3 regions of the Pseudarthrobacter sp. NIBRBAC000502771 genome follow, and region 3 is predicted to be linked to each of the others. Evidence: riboswitches for the same ligand, from Rfam matches in the RefSeq annotation. Region 3 holds a riboswitch; each other region holds the start of a gene.
What was found. A riboswitch is a leader RNA that binds a small molecule or an ion and turns the genes downstream of it on or off. The one in region 3 is predicted to bind S-adenosylmethionine.
Positions count from the first base shown of each region.

Region 1 (4,255 bases), 1.4 Mb from region 3:
GACGAGGTAGGTCTCGATGAGCCGGTGGCGCCGGACCATTGACAGGGCCAGGCGCAGGCCGGAATCGGTCAGGGTGACTGCGCTGTAGGGCTTGTGGTCCACCAGCCCCTGGTCCTTCAGCTTGCGGACCATCTCCGACACAGAGGAATTCGCCACGCCCAGCCGCTGTGCCAGCTGGGAGGACGTGATGGGCTTGTCCTGCCATTCAGTGAATGAATAGATGACCTTGACGTAGTCCTCGATCGAGGAGGAGGGCGCGCTGGTCTTCACAGGTCCAAGCCTACCGGTTTGGCCGGTCCGGCAGGGGCGGCCCCGGGTCAGGCCTTAGCGGCGCGCCAGGCCAGCGTCAGGTAGGGGAGGTCGAGTTCCTGCCCCGGAGCATGGGCCAGGTGTTCGTGCAGGTACCAGTCCAGGTTGGCAAGGACCTTCGCCCGCGTCGCCTCACCGGCCCGCAGGTAGTAGCTGCGCGATTTGGTGAGCTCCATCAGGTCACTGGTGGTCACCCGGTCCTGCCAGTGCGTCACATGCCCCTCAAGCCCGTGGAATTCGGGCCCGACGACGGGCTTGTGGCCGGGCCGGTAGACGTCGCCGGCGTGCATGATCCGGGAGAGCCGGTGCACCCAGGGGACAGAGGTGTCCAGCTGGTTCCAGACCAGGCCCAGGGTTCCGTGCGGGCGCAGGACGCGGGCCAGTTCGGTGCTCGCAGCGAGGGGATCGCACCAGTGCCACGCCTGGGCAACGGTGACCACGTCGAAGGCCGCGTCCCGAAGGCCTGTGGCCTCGGCCGTCCCCGCCGCAGCCGTGGCGGCCGGGCAGTGGGCCTTCAGCTGGGCGAGCATGTCCGCAGAAGGATCGACGGCTGTGACATCCAGTCCCATGGCCAGCAGCAAGGCGGTGAATTTACCGGTACCCGCCCCGACGTCCAGGGCGTCACGGGCCCCGGCAGGCACCAGCCACCGTGCGGATTCCGCCGGATAGCCGGGGCGGACGCGCTGGTAGTGGCGGCCGCCGTCCTGGAAGCTCTGCCCGAGCTCCGTGCGCCGGCCGTGATCAAGCCTGGGGCCACCCCGAACCACGCGTGGCCTCCTTCCGGTGCTGCCTGCGGATGTCCTTCGAATTTACCGCATGGCCGGTGCCTGCAGGCAGCCGCCGTTACCCCGCTAGTCGTCGAGGCAGGGGGCCGCGCCGGCCGTCCCGGGGGTATTGGGTGCCCAGTGCGGGTAGGTGCGGAAGTCGTTGGCGGGCACCCAGCGGCCCGCGTCCACCACGTAGTCCCACCCGAGTCCGTTGCTGCGCAAAGCCCGGATACCGGCAAGGAGGCGTTCAGCATCCTCCAGCCGCGAGCCCACGCCGAAACTCGCCCGGAGGGAGCCGGACGGCAGGCCCAGGCGCTTCAGCAGGGGATGGGCGCAGAAACGTCCGTCACGCAGGCCCACCCCGTGCTCTGCGGAAAGGTAGGCGGCCACCAGCCCTGCGTCGTAGCCCTCGACGGAGAAGTTGACCACGCCGATGGTGTCCGTTTCCGGATTGGTGTCCTTGAAGATCTGGTGGACGGTGACGCCGTCGATTTCCTGGAGGCCCTCCACCAGGAAGGACCGGATCGCGGACTCGTGCGCATGCCACCTGTCCTGGTCGAGTTCGGCGATGACCTGCGTGGCGCGTGCCAGGGTGGCGGCGCCGAGGACGTTCGGTGAGCCTCCTTCGTGGCGGGCCGGGCCGGTGGCCCAGCTGACGCCGTCGAGCCGTGCTTCCTTGACGGCCCCGCCGCCGGCGAGGTGCGGGACGCCGGAATCCAGCCAGTCAGGCCGGCCTACCAGGACACCCGCGCCGAACGGCGCGTACAGCTTGTGGCCGGAAAAGGCGAGGTAGTCGACGTCGTCCGCGCTGATGTCCACCCGGCGGTGCGGCGCGAGCTGGGCCGCGTCCACCACGATCCGGGCGCCGTGCTGGTGGGCCAGCGCGGCCAGGGCCCGGATGGGGAGGATCTCGCCGGTGACGTTGGAGGCGCCGGTGACGGCCAGGAGGCTGACGCCGCCCTGTTCGAGTTCGGCGCGGACGGCCTCAAGGGTGCCGGCGATGGTGTCCGCGGCAACGATGCTGCGGTGCGGGACGCCCTGCCACGGCAGGAGGTTGGCGTGGTGCTCGATGTCCAGGTAGAGGACGTCCCCGGCGGTCCGTCCGTCCGTCCGGGGCAGGCAGCCCGCCAGGAGGTTCAGCGAATCGGTGGTGTTCCGGGTGAAGATGACCGAATCGTCCGGCCGGCCGCCCACGAAGTCCCGGACGATGCTGCGTGCGTTCTCGTACACGGAGGTGCTGATCTGGGAGGCGTACCCGGCCCCGCGGTGGACGCTGGCGTAGTAGGGCAGGATCTCGTTGAGGTAGGCGGACACCACGGAGAGTGCAGGGGCCGATGCCCCGTAATCAAGGTTGGCGTACCGCACGTGGCCGCCGGTTATCAGTGGTGCTTGGATTTCGGCCCCGGTGACTGCAGCGAGCGGGCGGCCGGCGGCGGCACGGCGTTCGGCAGCAACGGCGGATTCGGTGACGGGTTTGGGGGAGACGGTGGCAGTTGTCACAGAGACCTCACTTGTGTACAGGACTCCGGCGTACGGAATCCGCGCTTGCCGCATCCACTCCGGACCGGCCTGGTCGTCACCCGGGGCACCCCGCCGCGAATGGAGGGTTGCCGGCCAGCAAACCGGGGTTTTGCGCTGGCACTCGTGACCTGCATAAAAGCGTAGGACATGGGGCGGCCAGGCTGGAAGCCGGGCCAATTGTTAAGGGCTTTATTACGCAATATCGAATAAACGACGCCGGACACCTCCTTCTGGAGGTGTCCGGCGTCGCAATATTCGCCTAAGCGGGCAAACCGCGGCAGTTACAGCAGATCGTCCAGGTAAGGGTTGAGGCGGTGCAGGACCTCGGAGTGCAGGATCGAGTTGGTGGCCAGCGCGTTCCCGCCGAACGGTCCGTCCTCGCCCTCGAGGGAGGTGAACCGGCCCCCGGCCTCGACCACGATCGGCACCAGCGCAGCCATGTCGTAGAGGTTGAGTTCCGGTTCGCAGGCGATGTCCACGGAGCCCTCTGCCACCATGCAGTACGACCAGAAATCGCCGTATGCCCGGGTCCGCCAGACGTCCTCGGTCAGCCCGAGGAAATCGTCGAGGTTGCCGCGTTCCTTCCAGCCGCTCAGGCTGGAGTAGGAGAGGGAGGCGTCGGAGAGGCTGGACACGTTGGAGACGCGCAGCCGGGTGGCAGCCGCCAGGGACCTGCCCATGTAGGCGCCCATGCCCTTTGCCGCCCACCAGCGCTTGCCGAGGGCCGGGGCGCTGACCACGCCCACCACGGGTTCGCCTTCGTCCACCAGGGCGATCAGGGTGGCCCAGACCGGGACGCCCCTGACAAAGTTCTTTGTCCCGTCAATGGGATCGATGATCCAGCGCCGTGAACCGTGCCCGGTGCTGCCGAACTCCTCGCCCAGGACGGCATCGCGGGGCCGGGAGCGGGAGAGCTGGCCGCGGATGGCTTCCTCGGCTGCCTTGTCGGCGTCGGTGACGGGCGTCAGGTCCGGCTTGGTCTCAACGTGGAGGTCCAGGGCCTTGAAGCGGCTCATGGTCTGGTCATCCACGGAGTCGGCCAGGACATGGGCCAGGCGCAGGTCATCGTTGTAGCTCGAAGCGGGTTGGATCATGGTTACAAACTACCGTCTGCGGACGCTTCTGCCGGGAGAACGCGTCAGTTGACGCTGCCGAGCTCTTTGGTTTCCTGTGCTTCCATGCGCGGATCCGTGCCGAGCAGCCGCCGGAGCGACGCCAGGCGTGCCGGGCCGGTGGGACCTGCGTGCCCGCCTGCCACCCAGTCGTCGAGGCCGCAGTTCACCGCGTTTGCCGTGTGCTTGCACCCGCGTTCACAGTTTTCGATGCCGGGAGAGAGGTCCGGGAAGGAGCGCAGGATCCGGTCCGGGTCCACATGGGCCAGTCCGAAGGAACGGATACCGGGGGTGTCAATGATCCAGCTTCCGGCCGGCGCGTCAGCCAGGCGCAGGGCCAGGGCCGACGACGACGTGTGGCGGCCACGTCCGGTTACGGCGTTGACGCCGCCGGTGGCCCGCTCGGCACCGGTCAGCGCGTTCACCATGGTTGACTTGCCCACGCCGGAGTGCCCCAGCATCACGGTGACCCTGCCGTCGAGGTGGGCGCGGAGGGCCGCAACCGCAGTGCTGTCCAGCCGGGCGGAGAGGCCGTCGTCAGAGCGT
Region 1 is NZ_CP041187.1:2,645,612-2,649,866, forward strand. It holds gene NIBR502771_RS12385 (metal-dependent transcriptional regulator) at 1-270, opposite strand, end outside; gene NIBR502771_RS12390 (class I SAM-dependent methyltransferase) at 318-1,076, opposite strand; gene NIBR502771_RS12395 (aminotransferase class V-fold PLP-dependent enzyme) at 1,161-2,576, opposite strand; SAM riboswitch class IV at 2,613-2,726, opposite strand; gene hisN (histidinol-phosphatase) at 2,879-3,691, opposite strand; gene rsgA (ribosome small subunit-dependent GTPase A) at 3,736-4,255, opposite strand, start outside.
Region 1: it holds a riboswitch for S-adenosylmethionine, as region 3 does, so the genes downstream of both, NIBR502771_RS12395 (aminotransferase class V-fold PLP-dependent enzyme) here and NIBR502771_RS18975 (homoserine O-acetyltransferase) in region 3, are expected to answer to the same signal.

Region 2 (4,255 bases), 910 kb from region 3:
CACGTCGTAGGCGACACATACCGGAATCTGCTCGATGCCGGTGAGCACGTCCAGCTTGGTCACGAAGTAATCTGTGAAGCCGTTCACGCGTGAAGCGTGCCGCGCCAGGACGGCGTCGTACCAGCCGCAGCGGCGCGGGCGTCCGGTGTTGACGCCGAATTCGCCGCCGGTCTTCTGCAGGTACATGCCCATCTCATCGAAGAGTTCCGTGGGGAATGGGCCGGCACCAACGCGGGTGGTGTAGGCCTTGATGATGCCGATGGAGCGGGAGATCCGGGTAGGGCCGATGCCGGAGCCCACGGAGGCGCCGCCGGCGGTGGGGTTGGAGGAGGTCACGAACGGGTAGGTGCCGTGGTCCACGTCCAGGAAGGTTGCCTGGCCGCCCTCCATCAGGACTACCTTGCCCTCATCCAGCGCGGAGTTCAGGACCAGGGTGCTGTCGATGACCAGCGGGCGGAGCCGCTCGGCGAAGGACAGGAAGTACTCCACGATCTCGTCCACCACCACACCGCGGCGGTTGTAGACCTTGACCAGGAGTTCGTTCTTCTGCCGCAGCGAGCCTTCCACCTTCTGGCGGAGGATCGATTCGTCAAAGACATCCTGGACGCGGATGCCCAGCCGGGCAACCTTGTCCATGTAGGCAGGGCCGATGCCGCGGCCGGTGGTGCCAATGGCCCGGCTGCCCAGGAAGCGTTCGGTTACCTTGTCCAGCACCTGGTGGTACGGCGCCACCAGGTGGGCGTTGGCGGAGACCCGCAGCTTTGAGGTGTCGGCGCCACGCGCCTGGAGTCCGTCGATTTCCTGGAAGAGGGCCTCCAGGTTCACCACGCAGCCGTTGCCGATGATGGGAACGGCGTTGGGGCTGAGAATGCCGGCCGGCAGAAGCTTGAGTTCGTACTTTTCACCGCCTACGACGACGGTGTGCCCGGCGTTGTTGCCGCCGTTGGGCTTGACGACGTAGTCAACACGGCCGCCCAGCAGGTCGGTGGCCTTGCCTTTTCCTTCGTCGCCCCACTGGGCTCCTACGATCACAATTGCTGGCATGGGATCCTCCCCCATTCGTTCGGGCTGCCCGGGCCCGGCCACCAGGTGGCAGGCCGATGCAGCGCCGTTCATGAGAATGCCCCGAACAGACCGGCCTTCGCACAGCCGCAGCACGGCGCAGCGAAGCAAGAGTTCCGGGGCTCTTACCACCCAAGTTTAGCCGATAGGGCACTTCGTCCACTGTTGTGGCCCGCCGCGGCCGTTTCTGCCAAAAGGCCGCGGCGGGCGGTGCCGCCTATTCGTCCTCAGCCTCCCCGGCGGGGCGGGACGTCTGTTCGGCGAGTGTGTTCCAGAAGGAGGTGTCGGCGTCGGCAATGGACCCGTCCGCGATGGCTGCGGCCGTGGAGGTCAGCGTGGTGACAGTCTGCTTGATCAGGTAGCCGTTGCTGCGCTGCCCGAGAGCATAGCCGTCCAGGTAGTGGTCCGACATGCCGCGCATCTCGAAGAGCAGGGTGGCGATGCCGTACTCCACGGAGATGCCGTTTCGGCTGATGGTTTCGGCGCTGCCGCCCTGGTACTTGCCCAGGTGTCCCCAGCCGGTGGAGTCGACGTTGTTGAAGACCACGGCGCCAAGCTGCTTTGATTTTTCGACGACGGCGGGGTCGGCGTTGGGGGTGGTGGGGTATAGGATGGAGCCGGATACCAGCTTGCCGTCACGCTCGGCCCGGGTGCCCTGGTGGTGCAGGTCGATCATGTAGTCGATCCGGTACTTGCGCATGACGTTGTTGTGCAGCGCCTGGGTCTCCGGCTGGACCTTGGCCACATGGTCGCGGTTCAGGTCCACGCCCTCGGCGTTGTAGCGGGTGAGGTTGCGGTCCCCCTTGGCAAGGTAGTTTTCCAGGGAGAAGTTCACGTCCCCCATGGCCCCGTCCGCATTGAGCATGGGCACCACCAGGATGTTCACGCCTTTGAGGATGTCAGCGGATTTACCGGCCCCCAGGTGCTTGATGAACTCCATGGCGCCCTCGGTGGTGAGCTGCTCGTTGCCGTGCTGCTGGGTCAGGTACAGAATGGTGGGCTTGGCGGGGTCCGAAATGTACTTGACCAGGTGGATGTCGCGCCCCTTGACCGTTTGCCCGATGACCTCCAGCTCCATTGCCGGCTGGCGGGCGTCCTGGTCCTTCAGGAACGAGACCATCTGTTCGTACGTGGCGAGCTTGGAGGTGGTGATCTGGCCGTTGCCGTCGTAATTGGGGCCTTCGCCCACAGCGTGTGCCAGCGGGGCGGGACCTGCGACGACGGCCAGCGCCAGGGCTCCGGAGGCGGCGAGGGTCCTGAAATTTGCCAGGGATTTCTTCACAGTGCGTTACCTCTTTCGAGTGCATCGGGGCGCCACCGGCCAGCTCCGTTGCGGCGGTGGCATGTGACCTCAGCCAACCAAGCTTAACGAAACCTGTCAACAAGCTGAACAAAGTCTGTAAGTATGCTGCTGCCCGCCGGGCAAGGGCAGGGAAGCAGCCGGGCAGCGGGCCGCGACATAAAGCGGCACGGACTTGCCCCAAGGTGGGTCTCCCGATTTAGTGAGAGTGAACCATCCGGAGCGGCCGAGAGACCTGGCTCGATGACGCCGCAGCAACCACGGTCCAGCAGGATTCCTGCCGGACCGAAGGTGCTACTGCCAGGACCGATGGAAAGGAAGATTCCAGCATGCCCCTGAACACCGACCACATCCGCGTCACCCACGCCGGATCGTTGCCCCGCACCCCGGAACTCATCGCGGCCAATGCCGCCAAGGAAACCGACGGCGTCACCCCTGAATTCCTGGACCTCCTGGAAACCTCCGTGGTGGACGTGGTCCGGCGCCAGAAGGACCTCGGGATCGACATTCCCAACGACGGCGAATACGGGCACACGATGGCCAACTCCGTGGACTATGGCGCCTGGTGGAACTACTCCTTCGCACGGCTGGGCGGCCTGGAGCCAACCAATGTGGACCGCTGGGCCGATGCCCAGGTGCACCGCTCCTCCCCCGGCAACATTGTCCTGACCTCCTTCCCCGACAGGCGCGACCGGCAGGCGTTCAACGAGGCCTACAACGACCCGTCCTCGGGCATCCTGTCCCACCGCAAGAGCGTGACCCAGCCCAAGATCGCCGGACCCCTGACCTACACGGGCCAGGACCTGGTGGCATCGGACATCAAGAACCTGAAGACCGGCCTCGCCGCCGCCGGGTTGTCGGACGGCTTCGTGGCATCCCTCTCTCCCGGCTCGTGCGCCCGCGTGGCAAACGAGTACTACAAGTCCGATGAGGAACTTGTCTACGCCTGTGCCGATGCCATGCGGGAGGAATACAAGGCCATCGTCGACGCCGGCCTCACCGTGCAGCTCGACGATCCGTCCCTGGCCGAGAGCTGGGACCAGATCAATCCCGAGCCCAGCCTGGAGGACTACCTGAAGTTCATCCAGCTGCGCGTCGAGGCCACCAACTGGGCCCTCCGGGACCTGCCCCAGGAACAGATCCGGCTGCATGTCTGCTGGGGTTCCTGGCACGGCCCGCACACCACGGACATCCCTTTCGCCGACATCATCGGCTCGGTGCTGCAGGTCAACGCGGGCGCATACTCCTTCGAGGCAGCCAACGTCCGCCACGAACACGAATGGCGTGTATGGGAGGACACCAAGCTCCCCGAGGGCAAGGTCATCATCCCGGGCGTCGTGTCGCATGCCACCAACGTGGTGGAACACCCCGACCTGGTGGCTGACCGCATTGTCCGCTTTGCCGACGTCGTGGGCCGCGAAAATGTCATTGCCTCCACCGACTGCGGCCTGGGCGGCAGGGTGCACCCACAGATCGCCTTCGCCAAGCTGGAGGCCCTCGGCGAGGGTGCTCGCCGCGCCACCAGCCGCCTCTGGTAGTCCGTCGTACCGCTGCGCCGGCTGTGCCTTCCATCACCGGAAGGGGCGGCCGGCGTTTCGTTTCCCCGGGCTTGGTAAACTGGCAGAGGCCGACCAGGAATCGGCCCACCCCAACTAACCGCCGTTGATGATCCGCGCCGCCGCGCGCCCATTTTCACCGGTGGAAGCAATATCAATCCCCGCAGGAGAACCAGCACTTCATGACAGCCCTGGCCCCAGAAACATTCCACGAACAGCTCATGAGCCGCCGCTACGAACCCAGCGTTGCCGCCGTCAATGAACTGTGTGATTCCCTGCAGGAGGCCAAGCCCGGAACCGTGGTGCCCTATGTGGACCCGATGCACGACGTTGAGGA
Region 2 is NZ_CP041187.1:502,069-506,323, forward strand. It holds gene NIBR502771_RS02375 (adenylosuccinate synthase) at 1-1,044, opposite strand, end outside; gene NIBR502771_RS02380 (M14 family zinc carboxypeptidase) at 1,280-2,344, opposite strand; SAM riboswitch class I at 2,573-2,678, shown strand; gene NIBR502771_RS02385 (cobalamin-independent methionine synthase II family protein) at 2,692-3,900, shown strand; gene NIBR502771_RS02390 (uracil-DNA glycosylase) at 4,101-4,255, shown strand, end outside.
Region 2: it holds a riboswitch for S-adenosylmethionine, as region 3 does, so the genes downstream of both, NIBR502771_RS02385 (cobalamin-independent methionine synthase II family protein) here and NIBR502771_RS18975 (homoserine O-acetyltransferase) in region 3, are expected to answer to the same signal.

Region 3 (4,255 bases):
CGTTGGCGGTCTCAAAGGTGACCGAGAGGATGCCCGGCGTACCGTGCGGGGCCACCCATTCCACCGCAACGTCCTCGAGCGGCTTCTCCACGGGCTCACCGAGCCACTCGGTGACGCGCGAGGCGGAACCGGCGATGGTCAGGCAGCTCATCTTGAGGTTGCTCTCGTACGCGTGGGACGGGTGGAGGGAGGGGTCGCCCTCCCACTTGAGCATGTACGGCACCTGGGGATCGGCGATGAGGCCCAGGATGCCAATTTGCTTCCAGACCAGCTCGCGGCCGTCCGGGAACTTGCGGTTGCCGTTCACGGCAGCGCGGCCCAGGCGTTCCTCGAAGGGGGCGAGGTCGTCCACTTCGACGCACCAGCCCATCCAGCCGCCACCGGCAGCGGAGCGGGCACGCACTGCCTGCCCGAACGGTGCCTTGTCCGACGCCGGGTGGTCGAGGACCTCGACGACTTCGAGGTACTTGTGGCCCGCCAGGGGGATGATCATATTCCGGGTTCCGAAGCGGGGGTGTACGCCACCCTTCACTGCCTCAACGCCGAGGGCAGTTGCAATACGTTCGGTAGTGGCCGCGAGGCCATCGTGTTCACAGGCGTAAGAGACGTGATCCATGCGCATGCGAACATCTTGGCACTTTGTGATCGGGCTCTCAGCTAAGGGTACCCTTACTGGCATTTTGGGTAGCCGCCGTCCCTGTCCAAATGCCCAGGGCCTGCGCCAAGACCATGTTCGTCACAATGCTGTCCGGGCCGGATTGAAGTTCCTAGACTGGGTCCAGGTCATGAGTGCCAGCGCCAAGCCCCGGCTCGCTGGCCGGCAACCCTCCATCCGCGGTGGGGTGCCCCGGGTGAGGACCAGGCTGTCCGGCAATGGCCGGAGAGCAAGCGCGGCCCGTGGTGCTCCCAGCATGCCGGGCCCATGTCATAGGAGACTGAGATGTCCAACGGATGGTCCTTCGAAACCCGCCAGATCCATGCCGGCCAGGAGCCCGACAGCGCCACCGGAGCCCGCGCCCTTCCCATCTACCAGACCACGTCCTTCGTGTTTCCCAGTGCCGAGAGCGCGGCCAACCGCTTCGCCCTGGCCGAACTTGCACCCATCTACACCCGCATTGGCAATCCCACCCAGGACGCCGTCGAGCAACGGATCGCAAGCCTTGAAGGCGGCCTGGCGGCATTGCTGCTGAGCTCCGGCCAGGCCGCGGAGACGTTCGCTGTGCTGAACATCGCCGAGGCAGGCGACCATATAGTGGCCAGCCCCAGTCTTTACGGCGGAACCTACAACCTGTTCGCCCACACGTTGAAGAAGTTCGGCATCTCGGTGACCTTCGTGGCTGATCCTGACAACCTGGACCAGTGGCGCGACGCCGTGCAGCCCAATACCAAGCTCTTCTTCGGTGAAGTGGTGTCCAACCCGCGCCAGGACGTCCTTGATATTGAGGGCATCTCCGAAGTGGCCCACCAGGCCGGCGTGCCCCTGATCGTGGACAACACCCTTTCCACCCCATACCTGATCCGCCCATTGGAGTGGGGCGCGGACATCGTCATCCACTCGGCCACCAAATACCTGGGCGGCCATGGCTCGGCCATCGCCGGCGTCATCGTCGATTCCGGCAGGTTCGATTTCGGCAAGGACCCGGAAAGGTACCCCGGCTTCAACACCCCGGACCCCACCTATAACGGCCTGGTCTACGCACGCGACCTCGGCGAAGGCGGCGCGCTCGGCGCCAACCTCTCCTACATCCTCAAGGCCCGGGTGCAGTTGCTGCGCGACCTTGGCTCGGCGGTCTCGCCCTTCAACGCGTTCCTGATTTCCCAAGGCCTGGAGACCCTGAGCCTGCGGGTGGAGCGCCACGTTGCGAACGCCACGGAGGTGGCGCGCTGGCTGGAGGCCAGGGACGACGTCGAATCCGTCGCCTACGCGGGGCTGCCGTCCAGCCCCTGGTACGAGCGTGGCCGCAAGTACGGGCCAAAGGGAACGGGCGCCGTGGTCGCCTTCAACCTGGCCGGCGGCGCGGAAGCCGGCAAGCGCTTCGTCGACGCACTGGAGCTGCACTCCCACGTGGCCAACATCGGCGACGTGCGCTCCCTGGTCATCCACCCGGCGTCGACCACGCACAGCCAGCTTTCGCCGGAGCAGCAGGTTGTGGCCGGCGTTCACCCGGGCCTGGTCCGGCTTTCCGTCGGTTTGGAGCACATCGACGACATCCTGGCTGACCTGGAGGCAGGCTTCCGGGCCGCCAAGGCCACCGGCGCCTAGCCCCAACCGCGAGGGCGCAGCACGTGCCGGCCGGCAAGCCGGGAAGTCACAACCAGTCATACTCTTGGCCTGGAGCGGGGGGTGTTTCGTACACTCGAACCAGGTCATGAGTGCCAGTGACAGCCCCGGCTTGCTGGCCGGCAACCCTCCATCCGCGGTGGGGTGCCCCGGGTGAGGACCTGGCCTGCCGGTCAGACGACGGCGGGCAAGCGCGTAGAAGAGGTCTTGCCATGACGGTTACCGTCGCCCGAACCGCCATCCCTGAACACGGAATTGTCCGTTACGCCTCCATCGGGGGACTGGAACTCGAAGCCGGAGGCTACCTCCCGGACGTCACCCTGGCCTACGAAACCTGGGGCACGCTCAACGCGGACGCCAGCAACGCCATCCTGATCGAGCACGCACTGACCGGCAGCACCCACGTGACCCGCGGCGACACCGACGAAGAAGGTTGGTGGGAGCAGCTGGCCGGCCCCGGAGCCCCCGTGGACACGGACCGTTTCTTCGTGGTGTCCATCAACATCGTTGGCGGCTGCTACGGGTCCACCGGGCCGTCGTCGCCCGCGCCTGATGGGAAGCCCTGGGGCTCCAGGTTTCCCCTGGTCACGCTGCGCGACAGTACTGTTGCCGAGGCCCGGCTGGCGGACCAGCTGGGCATCAAGAGCTGGTTCGCCGTCCTGGGCGGCTCCATGGGCGGTGCACGGGCCCTGGAATGGGCTGTGACGTACCCGGACAGGGTGCAGCGCTGCGCCGTGATCTCCGTCGGAGCCGCCAGTACTGCCGAACAGATTGCCTTCGCCCAGGCGCAGACCCTGGCCATCAGGCAGGATCCCAACTTCAACGGCGGGGACTACTACGGCGGCCGGAGTCCTGAAGAGGGACTGGCCCTCGCCCGCAGGATCGCCCACATCACCTACCGGTCCGCCACCGAGCTGGAAGGCCGTTTCGGACGGGAACCCCAGGCGCCGGAATCGCCACTGCGGGGGGAAGTCCTGGCCTCCCGCGGCCGCTACCAGGTGGAAAGCTACCTGGACCACCAGGGCAACAAGCTGGTGAAGCGCTTTGACGCCAACAGCTATATTGCCCTGACCGAAGCGCTGATGAGCCACGACGTCTGCCGGGGACGGGGAACATTGGCCGAAGCCCTGGCGGCATCCACGGCGCGGTTCTTTGTGGCCGCCGTCGACTCCGACCGGCTCTATTTCCCATCGCAGTCCCACGAGCTTGCCCGGGCCCTGCCCGGGGACGTGGATGTCCACCTCATCCGGGCGCCGATCGGGCACGACGGGTTCCTGACCGAAATTGGACAGCTGGGCAGCCAGCTCCGGAGCAGCTTCCTGGCGTAGCCGCCGCCGGGAGGACGGCCGGCAATGTGCATTCCTGCAGATGCCTTCTGCACTATTTGGCGTTGAGGTTGCACCGCGGGCAGACCATACTCAATCGAATCCGGTGTCCGTGGTGTGCATCACACCCCGGGCCCCATCGACTGGTCCCCGTGGCGTCGACGACGACGCCGAAGGAGTTCGCATGAGTACGGAAAGCTCCGCCGCAAGGCGTACAGAGGAACCCGACGTCAAGGCCTCAGGCCTGAAGAAAGTGGTGACGGCGTCCATGGCCGGCACGGTCGTGGAGTGGTATGAATTCTTCCTCTACGCATCGGCCGCCACCCTGGTGTTCGGGAAGGCCTTCTTTCCCAACGCCGGCACCGAACTGGACGGCATCATCGCCGCCTTCCTCACCTATGCCGTCGGTTTTGTCGCACGCCCCATCGGCGGCATTGTGTTTGGCCACTTCGGCGACAAGTTCGGCCGCAAGCAGCTGCTGCAGCTGAGCATCATCCTGGTGGGCGTCTCCACCTTCCTCATGGGCTGCCTGCCCACCTTTGGGCAGATCGGCTACTGGGCGCCTGCGCTTCTGGTCTTCCTCCGGTTCGCCCAGGGCTTCGCCGTGGGCGGGGAGTGGGGCGGCGCCGTCCTCCTCGTCGCAGAGCAC
Region 3 is NZ_CP041187.1:4,065,547-4,069,801, reverse strand. It holds gene NIBR502771_RS18985 (VOC family protein) at 1-622, opposite strand, end outside; SAM riboswitch class IV at 782-897, shown strand; gene NIBR502771_RS18980 (bifunctional o-acetylhomoserine/o-acetylserine sulfhydrylase) at 941-2,263, shown strand; SAM riboswitch class IV at 2,366-2,481, shown strand; gene NIBR502771_RS18975 (homoserine O-acetyltransferase) at 2,494-3,609, shown strand; gene NIBR502771_RS18970 (MFS transporter) at 3,791-4,255, shown strand, end outside.